3 regions of the Finegoldia sp. genome follow, and region 1 is predicted to be linked to each of the others. Evidence: a T-box and tRNA genes for the amino acid it is inferred to sense, from the RefSeq annotation. Region 1 holds a T-box; the other regions hold tRNA genes.
What was found. The T-box of region 1 lies ahead of serS (serine--tRNA ligase). A T-box ahead of a tRNA ligase gene usually reads a tRNA of that ligase, here a tRNA-Ser.
Positions count from the first base shown of each region.

Region 1 (3,204 bases):
TAACACTATTTTTTTATCTGAGCTATTAACAAGATAGTAATATGAATTGTATTTCAGATACAATATATTGTCATAAAACGGAATACTTTTTATTCTCTTTAAGAATGAGCAGGCTAATTTTCTAAACAGTTCATAAACTCAGGTTGAACATAACTACATTGAGTACTTATCACCATTATATTATTCAACAGAATTTGATACTTCCTTTTCTCAAACACGATACAACTGAAGGAAGCTTTCTTATTTTATTATTAGAAAATCATTAGTGCATACATAAGAATGTTTGAAATTGTCTTAACATTGGATTTGCGCCTACTTTGTATAAAAATAATTTTCATATATAAGGTTACCTTTTTATGTATAGCATCATTATAACTTATCTTCTATTTGCTTACACATTTTTTATTATCTCTTTTAAAACATTATAAAACAAGCATAAGTAACAGCTGAAATTTCTTGATTTATCCTTAATTGTTTCACGTGAAACAAAAATGCCTAAAAAAGCTGTGCAATCATTTGCAACGACATGACCAATTGTCCGATTATTCAAATATCGATGTAAATCAGAGAGTCACAATATCGTATTATTTATCCAAATAATGCGATAAACAAAGGCTTTTCTGCTATTTTTAACCAACAAATAATAAGCTGTTTTAGATGCTAAAAAAGGTGAAATTTATATAAAAATCACCTTTTCAATACTGCTTAATTTTTTGGCATCAATATTTTTGTGCCTCCCATATATGGCTGCAATTTTTCCGGAATATTCACACTGCCGTCCTTGTTCAGATTATTCTCTAAAAAAGCAATCAGCATTCGAGGTGGAGCTACCACCGTATTATTCAAAGTATGAGCAAAATATTTTCCATTCTCACCCTTTACGCGAATGCCAAGACGTCTTGCCTGTGCATCTGTCAAATTAGAACAGCTTCCCACTTCAAAATATTTTTTCTGACGTGGACTCCATGCTTCGACATCAACAGACTTATTCTTCAAATCAGCAAGATCACCGGAACAGCACTCTAAGGTTCTCACTGGTATATCCAGACTTCTGAATAAATCAACAGTATTCGTATACAGCTTTACAAACCAGTCTGCACTTTCTTCCGGTTTGCAAACAACAATCATTTCCTGTTTCTCAAACTGGTGAATGCGGTAAACTCCTCTTTCTTCAATACCGTGTGCACCTTTTTCTTTACGGAAGCAAGGAGAATAGCTTGTATAAGTATAAGGAAGTTTTTTCTCATCAAGAATTGTATCAATGAATTTTCCAATCATAGAATGCTCACTGGTACCGATCAGATACAAATCCTCGCCCTCAATCTTATACATCATTCCTTCCATTTCCGCAAAGCTCATAACCCCGGTCACAACATTACTACGAATCATAAAAGGCGGTACAACATATGTAAATCCTCTATCAATCATAAAATCACGTGCATATGAAATGACAGCAGAATGAAGTCGTGCAATATCTCCCATCAGATAATAGAACCCGTTCCCTGCAACTTTTCTTGCACTATCCAGATCAATACCTTCAAACCGTTCCATAATATCTGTATGATATGGAATTTCAAAATCAGGAATCACAGGCTCGCCGTACTTCTGCAGTTCAACATTTTCTGAATCATCCTTACCAACCGGGACCGTAGGATGAATGATATTTGGAATCTGCATCATCATTTCCTTGATTTTCTCAGCAAGCTCAGTTTCCTTAACCTCTGTTTCCTTCATTTCATCTGCCATAGCCTGAACCTTGGCTTTAATAGCATTTGCCTCATCCTTTAAACCTTTGGCCATCAGACCGCCGATTTCCTTGCTCATAGCATTTCTCTTGCTTCGCAGCTCATCCCCTCGTTGTTTAAGAGAGCGATTCTCTTTATCCATAGCAATCACTTTATCTACAAGCTCAATCTTGTGATCCTGAAACTTCTTTTTTATGTTTTCTTTTACAATTTCAGGATTTTCGCGTAAAAATTTCATATCAAGCATAATCATAACCTCCTAGAATATAAAAAAGAGGTATGTCCATAAAGGGACGATACCTCGTGTTGCCACCCTTTTTGATATACCTATAAAGATATACCCTCTCATAGCTATAACGGTGCTACCGTAATCAACTACTAATAGTTCATTGATTCACTCAAAGGCGGATTTCATAAGCAGCTATTATAACTCACACCTACCGTTATATCTCTGAAAGTAGCCTGCTTTCTTACTTGACCTTTTCAACGTTTTATTATTTTATATCATTCTTCTACAGGATTGTCAATTATCTGTTCCGTAGTTTCTTCATTATTTTCCAAAGCTTCACCAGCTGCAGCCTCTTCCGGCTCCTCTTCTTCCTTTTCAACAATAGCCACCTTGGCAACAGATTCTTCATCTGCCACGTTGATCAGCTTAACACCCTGAGTATTACGGCTGTAAATACCAATATCATCAACAGATATTCGGATAATAATACCGGAGTTTGTAACAATCATGGCATCCTCATCACCATTTACAGCGCGAACGGAAACAAGCTCACCGGTTTTATTGGTAACATTGATTGTCTTTACACCCTTCGCTCCACGTGTTGTCAGACGGTATTCCTCAATAGCGGTACGCTTACCATAACCATTTTCACTAACAGCCAGCAGATGTGTTCCCTCTTTAGAAGTGGCAGCACCTACTACGATTGAGCCATCAACATTAAAGCCCTTCACACCGCTTGCCGTACGTCCCATAGCACGAATATCATCTTCATGGAATCGAACTGCCTTACCATTGGAGCCTGCGATAATAATTTCATCATCTCCGGTTGTTTCCTTCACACCAACCAGCTCATCAAATTCACGTAGTGTAATGGCGATTTTACCATTCTGACGTATAGAATCGAATTCACTCATCGGTGTTCGCTTAACCAGTCCGTTCTTTGTGACAAACAGCAGGAAGGAGGATTCACTATCCGGACGAACAGGAACAAGTGCACGCACCTTCTCCTCCTTGTCCAGATTTAACAGATTCACGACCGGAAGGCCCTTAGCCGTTCTACCAGAATTCGGCACCTTATACCCCTTGATACGGTAAACCTTGCCAAGATTGGTAAACAGCATCAGATAGTCGTGAGTGGACATTGTAATCAGCAGATCAACAATATCATCCTCATTTACAGACATACCCTTCACACCGCGGCCTCCACGGTTCTGTGTACGATAGGTATCT
Region 1 covers NZ_JBKWZF010000003.1:87,661-90,864, reverse strand. The annotation lists gene serS (serine--tRNA ligase) at 706-1,992, opposite strand; T-box leader at 2,032-2,241, opposite strand; gene gyrA (DNA gyrase subunit A) at 2,250-3,204, opposite strand, start outside.

Region 2 (3,204 bases), on a different contig from region 1:
GCAATTGCAGCTCAAGTAGGTACTGGAAACGTTGCAGGGGTTGCAACAGCAATCATGGCAGGTGGTCCAGGTGCAATATTCTGGATGTGGCTTGCAGCAATATTAGGTATGGCAACAATCTATGCTGAAGCAGTTTTAGCACAAAAATTTAGAGAAAAAGATGACGAAGGTAACTACGTCGGAGGTCCTGCTTACTACATTAAAAACGGTATTGGACCAACTCATCCTGGATTAGCAAAAGTAATGTCAACAGCATTTGCAATTTTAATTGTAATAGCATTAGGATTCGTAGGAAATATAGTTCAATCAAACTCAATCGCAACAAGTGTTGTAGCCGCTACAGGCGGTAAACTTAATCCTATTATTGTGGGTGTTATAGTTGCAATATTAGCTGGTGGAGTTTTCATCGGTGGTATTAAGAGAATTGCAAACTTTGCTCAATTAGTAGTTCCAATTATGGCTTTGATTTATATAGTTGCAGCAATAATTATGATGGTTAAGTTCCATGATCAAATTGGACCAGCATTTAAACTTATATTCCAAGCAGCATTTAACCCAGAAGCAGCTCTTGGTGGTGCATTAGGTATCACAATTAAGGCAGCAGCAGCAAAAGGTGTTGGTAGAGGATTGTTCTCTAACGAAGCTGGTATGGGTTCTACACCACATGCTCACGCTACAGCTCATGTAGCTCACCCTGTATTACAAGGTTACACAGCTATGGTTGGTGTATTCATAGATACTATAGTTATTTGTACAGTAACAGCATTAATGATTTTAGTAACAGGTGCATGGACAGATAAAAGTCTTAACGGTGCATTAGTTACTCAAGAAGCTTTCACTAGAGCTTTTGGACCAGCTGGTACAATTTTACTAGCAGTAGCATTAGGATTCTTTGCATTCACTACAATAGTTGGATGGTATTACTTCGGTGAAACAAATATTAGATTTCTATTCGGTCATAAAGGTTTGTGGCCATACAGAATTTTAGTATTGTTATGTATCATTGCAGGTTCTTTACAAGAAGTAGACTTAGTATGGAACACAGCAGACTTAACAAACTCACTAATGGTAATCCCTAACATTATTGCAATCATAATGCTTCATAAACACGTTAAGAATATGAGTGTACATTATGAAACAAATGGCAAAGAAGGTTCATTATAATATAACTCAAGATTTATTTATAAGAGATAGAAAACATCACGAAAGTGGTGTTTTTTATTTGTCTAAATTTAATTGGAATTATTATTCGTTTTGCTAAAAATAGAATACTGATAATAATAGAGGGAAATTATAAGGATAAATTTTGCAAAAAAAAATACCAGCCTTAGGCTAGTAAAGTATGTAAGCACACCCGAGTCTGTTAAAAAAAGCGGAGGCGATCCTTAACAGTTAGCTCAAAATAGGCACCCTCACATCACACAGGAATGACTGCTTATGGCTGCTACCTTCCGATCCTGACCAGGTTCACAGGTTCCTGTTGCGTGAGACCCACTTCTCAACACCACTTGTTAAGTTCATACCAACACTTTTAATCCCTCGCTCGGGAATTCGATCCTGCTGTAGCGATTGCAGGTTACAGGGCATCGCTAATTCCCCATCTAGTGCATGGCGGAGAGTAAGGGATTCGAACCCTTGAAACACGTGAATGTTTACATGATTTCCAATCATGCTCCTTCGGCCAACTCGGACAACTCTCCATATATCATATTGTTAAATTATAATATGATAATTAATATTTGTCAAATTTTAACAAAACTTACATTAATAAGATTAAAGATTCAAATATCAGTCTTTTTGATGATAAAAACAAAAAAATGGTATGCCAAACTTGACATACCATATAAAATCAATTTATTTTTTCTTTTTAATAGCATTAATAATAGATAATAATATTACTGAACCTAAAATTGCAACTAAAATGCTGTAAAGGTTGAATCCGTTTACTCCACTTTTTCCGATAATGCTCATTACCCAGCCACCGATTGTAGCTCCGACAATTCCGCAAAGAATGTTAGCACCTGCTCCCATGTTTGCATCATTACCAGTTATTTTAGATCCTATCCATCCTGCTAATGCTCCTACTATAATCCATGATAAAATTCCCATATATAACACCTCCTTATTGGTCATAATCTATTACAGTGTTATTTATACCCTCGGTTTTGCAATTTTAAACATAGATTGTAAAAATCATTATATAATTTGTAAAATTAATGTAAGCAATTTGATAATTTATTGTAAAACACTTAGAAAAACAGATAATATATAGTAAAATTAAGTAAAGAGGTGTTATTAATGATTTATGCAGTCATAGATATAGGTTCAAATACAATAAGATTATCAGTATATAAGGTGATTAAAGATTCTACCAAAAATCTTTTTAATGAAAAGTCCACAGCATCTTTAGCATCGTTCATTGAAAAAGGTGTCATGAATGAACACGGCATTCAAAAACTAATCAATACTTTAAATGAATTCAAGAATTTAATATCAAATTTCGAAGATATTTCAAAAACCTTTGCAATTGCTACGGCATCAATTAGAAATTCTTCTAATAGACGAGAGATAATTGAGAGGGTACGAACAGAAGTTGGAATGGATATTGAGCTAATAAGTGGAGAAGAAGAGGCTAAGTTATCTTTTTTAGGTGCGGGAATTGATTCAAAAAGTGGAATTCTAACTGATATAGGAGGAGGAAGTAGCGAAATCGTAGTTTTCGAACAAGGAAAAGTTGTTAGAACTTCAAGTTTAAATATCGGATCGCTTGTAGCATTCGATAATTTTTCAAAAAATTTGTTTATGACAAATGATGAGAAGAAATTGTTAGAAGATGATATTAAATTAATGCTTGCATCTAATAATCTTAACAGAGTACAACACGATATCGTGTGTGCGGTCGGAGGAACAGCTCGTGCTTGTTTGAAATTATACAATGAAATTTATGATAAAGAGTCTGGTAATGTGATTATTACTATGGATGGACTAAAAAAATTGATTAATACACTCATGAGTATGCCTGATAGAGAAAAAATGAAACTTATTTTAAAGGTTAAGGCGGATAGGGTTCACACATTAATTCCAGGAATGATTATTTTGTATAGAATTTCTAAATATTTTTATGCAGATATTATTAGAATTAGCATGACTGGAGTTAGGGAAGGTTTTGTTTATCATAAAATTTTAGGAAGGGGATAAAATGTA
Region 2 covers NZ_JBKWZF010000011.1:13,974-17,177, reverse strand. The annotation lists gene ACLUJM_RS06160 (alanine/glycine:cation symporter family protein) at 1-1,164, shown strand, start outside; RNA gene ffs (signal recognition particle sRNA large type) at 1,347-1,610, opposite strand; tRNA gene ACLUJM_RS06150 (tRNA-Ser) at 1,610-1,700, opposite strand; gene ACLUJM_RS06145 (GlsB/YeaQ/YmgE family stress response membrane protein) at 1,855-2,109, opposite strand; gene ACLUJM_RS06140 (ethanolamine ammonia-lyase reactivating factor EutA) at 2,299-3,198, shown strand; gene ACLUJM_RS06135 (RNA degradosome polyphosphate kinase) at 3,200-3,204, shown strand, end outside.
Region 2: it encodes a tRNA-Ser, which carries the amino acid that the T-box ahead of serS (serine--tRNA ligase) is inferred to sense. The anticodon was not compared.

Region 3 (3,204 bases), on a different contig from region 1:
ATATTCCATTCGTATAATTTTTTGAAATTACTAGGAGGAGCAATCCTCCTTTTTTTTTGCGTTATTTTAGGTGTTTACAAATCATCAGAAAACTGGGATAATATATCTGAAATTAAATAAGAGGAGGAAAAAATGGATAAAAAGAAAGCAAATTTACTTGCTAAATTAGCGTTATTAATAGTAGCTATCCTTTGGGGAAGTTCTTTGACTGTGGTTAAGCAATCTTCCAAAACATTCAATCCCAACTTTATTTTGGCGATAAGATTTACGTTGGCAGCTATTTTATTATCAATCATTTTCTGGAAGAGACTTCGCCAAGCAAAATATGACGACATAAAAAACGGACTTTTGATAGGAATATTTTTGTTCATGGCGTATTCATCACAAACTTTGGGGGTAAAATTCGCAGATCCTGGTAGAAGCGGATTCTTGTCTGCATCTTATTGCGTAATCGTACCGTTTTTGGGTTGGATTGTATTCAAGCAAAGACCAGACCGATATAATTTGTCGGCGGCAGCTTTGTGTATAACTGGAATATTTTTCATATCGCTTTCAGGATCAAGTTCTCATGTGGATAATCCATTGGCATGGCTTGGAGATTTACTGGCTTTACTTAGCGGATTATTGTTCGCATCGCACATCATCGCAGTAAGCGCCCTTGCAAAAGATCGTGACCCTATCGTCATGACGATATTGCAATTTATAATGGCTGCTGTGTTGTCTTGGATAACTACAATTGTAGTAGAAGACAATTCAAATCTTGTCGTAACTTCAAGATCTGTGATGGAATTATTGTACTTAGCTGTAATGTGTACTGCCGTTGCACTATTACTTCAAAACATCGGACAAAAATACACAAACCCATCCACTGCTGCAATTATTTTGGGATTCGAGTCAATATTTGGAATTTTAATTCCTGTACTTATCGGAATCGAATCATTGACAGTTTTCTCAGTAATCGGATTTGTATTCATATTCGCAGCAATTCTTGTCAGCGAGACAAAACTTTCGTTCTTGAAGAAAAAAGAAATAACAGCACAATAAATAGTACTTTTTAAGTGCCAATTAAAAAACAGATAGCTAATTGCAGCTATCTGTCTTTGTTTTGGCGGAGAAAGTGGGATTCGAACCCACGTGGGAAATAATCCCAAACGCATTTCGAGTGCGCCCCGTTATGACCACTTCGATATTTCTCCAAATATAATAATATTATAGCACTTTTGTTGATTTAATCAAAAAATGTGTTTTTGTTTTATCTTTGATATAATAATATTGAAATATAATTGGAGGAAATATGAAAATAATAGGACTTACACCACTTTATGATGTGGCAGAAAACAGACTTTTTATGCTTAGAAAATACATTGAACTTATCGAAAGAAACGGAGCTTACGCAGTGATTCTTCCTTTCAATTCCGATAGGAAATTCCTAGAAGAAATCGTGGACAGATTGGACGGAATCGTGTTCACAGGTGGACTTGATGTCGCTCCGTCATATTACAACGAAGACAAGATTTTGGAATGTGGAATTTCATCAAATGTACGCGATGAATTGGAATTTAATCTGATGGATATTTGCTACAAAAAGGACATTCCAACATTGGGAATTTGTCGTGGACTACAAATAATGAATGTGTATTTGGGCGGAACTTTGTATCAGGATTTGAAAAAACAAAAGGACATCTCCATCATTCACTCTCAAGACAAACCATACAATGATTTGGTTCACGAGGTTACAAATTATGGAATGTTCAAAGAAAAATTTGGCGACAGATTTTATGTGAATAGCCTTCATCATCAAGCAATCAAAGATGTGGCAGAAAATCTTAAAGTGTTACAAAAATCAAAGGACGGAATTGTTGAGGCAGCGTATGCTAAGGACAAGAAATTTTTCTTGGGAGTGCAATACCATCCCGAAATGGCGTTGGATACTTTGAAACAAGGCCACGAAATTGTCAAAATGTTTTTAAATTCAATACAATAATATGTAAACCTGTGATTGTCACAGGTTTTTTGTTTTCCTAAAACTTAGGAACAAATCTTATCAGAATTTACGCTTATCGTTGACATAAGCTTGATTGAAAATATTTCTGTCGATGTGAAGGAAATCCAATATTTCGTAACTTTTTGGATATCTTCCCGAAAGCACAACTTTTCCATCTACAACTGTGATTGGAAGTTTCATTCCGTCATCAATTTTCTGTGCAATCCCCTGTTGTTCGAATATTTCGGGATTCTTGTTTAATTTGAACCTGTCGACAACTACCTTCTTCATCTTCAATTTTTCCAAGAAAAATGACAACATCGCAGAATTTCTATTATCCATTTCATTTTCGAACAAATTATTCTCGTCTACTTTGTTCTCAAAAATCATCATTTTCATACTATCACCTATTATAATTATATCAGATAATAATGTGCTTTATTTGTGATAAAATAGTTGTAACAAATTCAAGGAGATTATCATGCAACTTTTAACTGAAACCCAAAGGCAACATTATTTGGATATTTGGCACAGAGACAATGGAATATCAAGTTCTGGACTTAAAGTAATCGCCTGTATATCCATGCTTATCAGTCACATTGTGCAATGCAATATGCTTCAAAAATTCAACATTTATCCTACGATGACACTCACATCATCTGACTGGAGAGTCACTGTTGGAGCATTAATGCTTTTTATCGGAAGAATTGCGTTTCCGATTTTCGCATTTTTAATCGTAAATGGAATGTTTCTAACCAGAAGCGTGGAGAAATACATCGTAAGGTTGTTTTCCTTTGCGATTATTTCGGAAATTCCGTTTGATTTGGCGATTAGTGGTGAAATGTTTGATTTTTATCACCAAAATGTGTTCTTCACGTTGGCACTTTCTGCATGTCTTATATTTGTCGTAGAAAAAATCGATAAATTCGACCAATCAAATTTAATAAAGACGATTTTCAAGCTAATTTCCATAGCCATATTCTGTGTAATCGCCAATTACTACCACACAGACTATTCTATGCTTGGAATTTTAGCGGTATTTTTGTTGTATTTGGGCTCGTCTTCCAGAAGGAACACTTACATAGCGATATTGTTCGGGTATTTTTTCGAAGCGTATATGTATTTGTTCGTGTATCTGTCGATTCCTATCATTCACTTTTACAACGGCAAAAAAGGCAACATCAACAAATGGGCATTCTACATTTTCTATCCAACGCATT
Region 3 covers NZ_JBKWZF010000010.1:47,392-50,595, forward strand. The annotation lists gene msrB (peptide-methionine (R)-S-oxide reductase MsrB) at 1-17, shown strand, start outside; gene ACLUJM_RS05875 (DMT family transporter) at 133-1,044, shown strand; tRNA gene ACLUJM_RS05880 (tRNA-Ser) at 1,107-1,196, opposite strand; gene ACLUJM_RS05885 (gamma-glutamyl-gamma-aminobutyrate hydrolase family protein) at 1,295-1,984, shown strand; gene ACLUJM_RS05890 (arsenic metallochaperone ArsD family protein) at 2,045-2,383, opposite strand; gene ACLUJM_RS05895 (TraX family protein) at 2,466-3,204, shown strand, end outside.
Region 3: it encodes a tRNA-Ser, which carries the amino acid that the T-box ahead of serS (serine--tRNA ligase) is inferred to sense. The anticodon was not compared.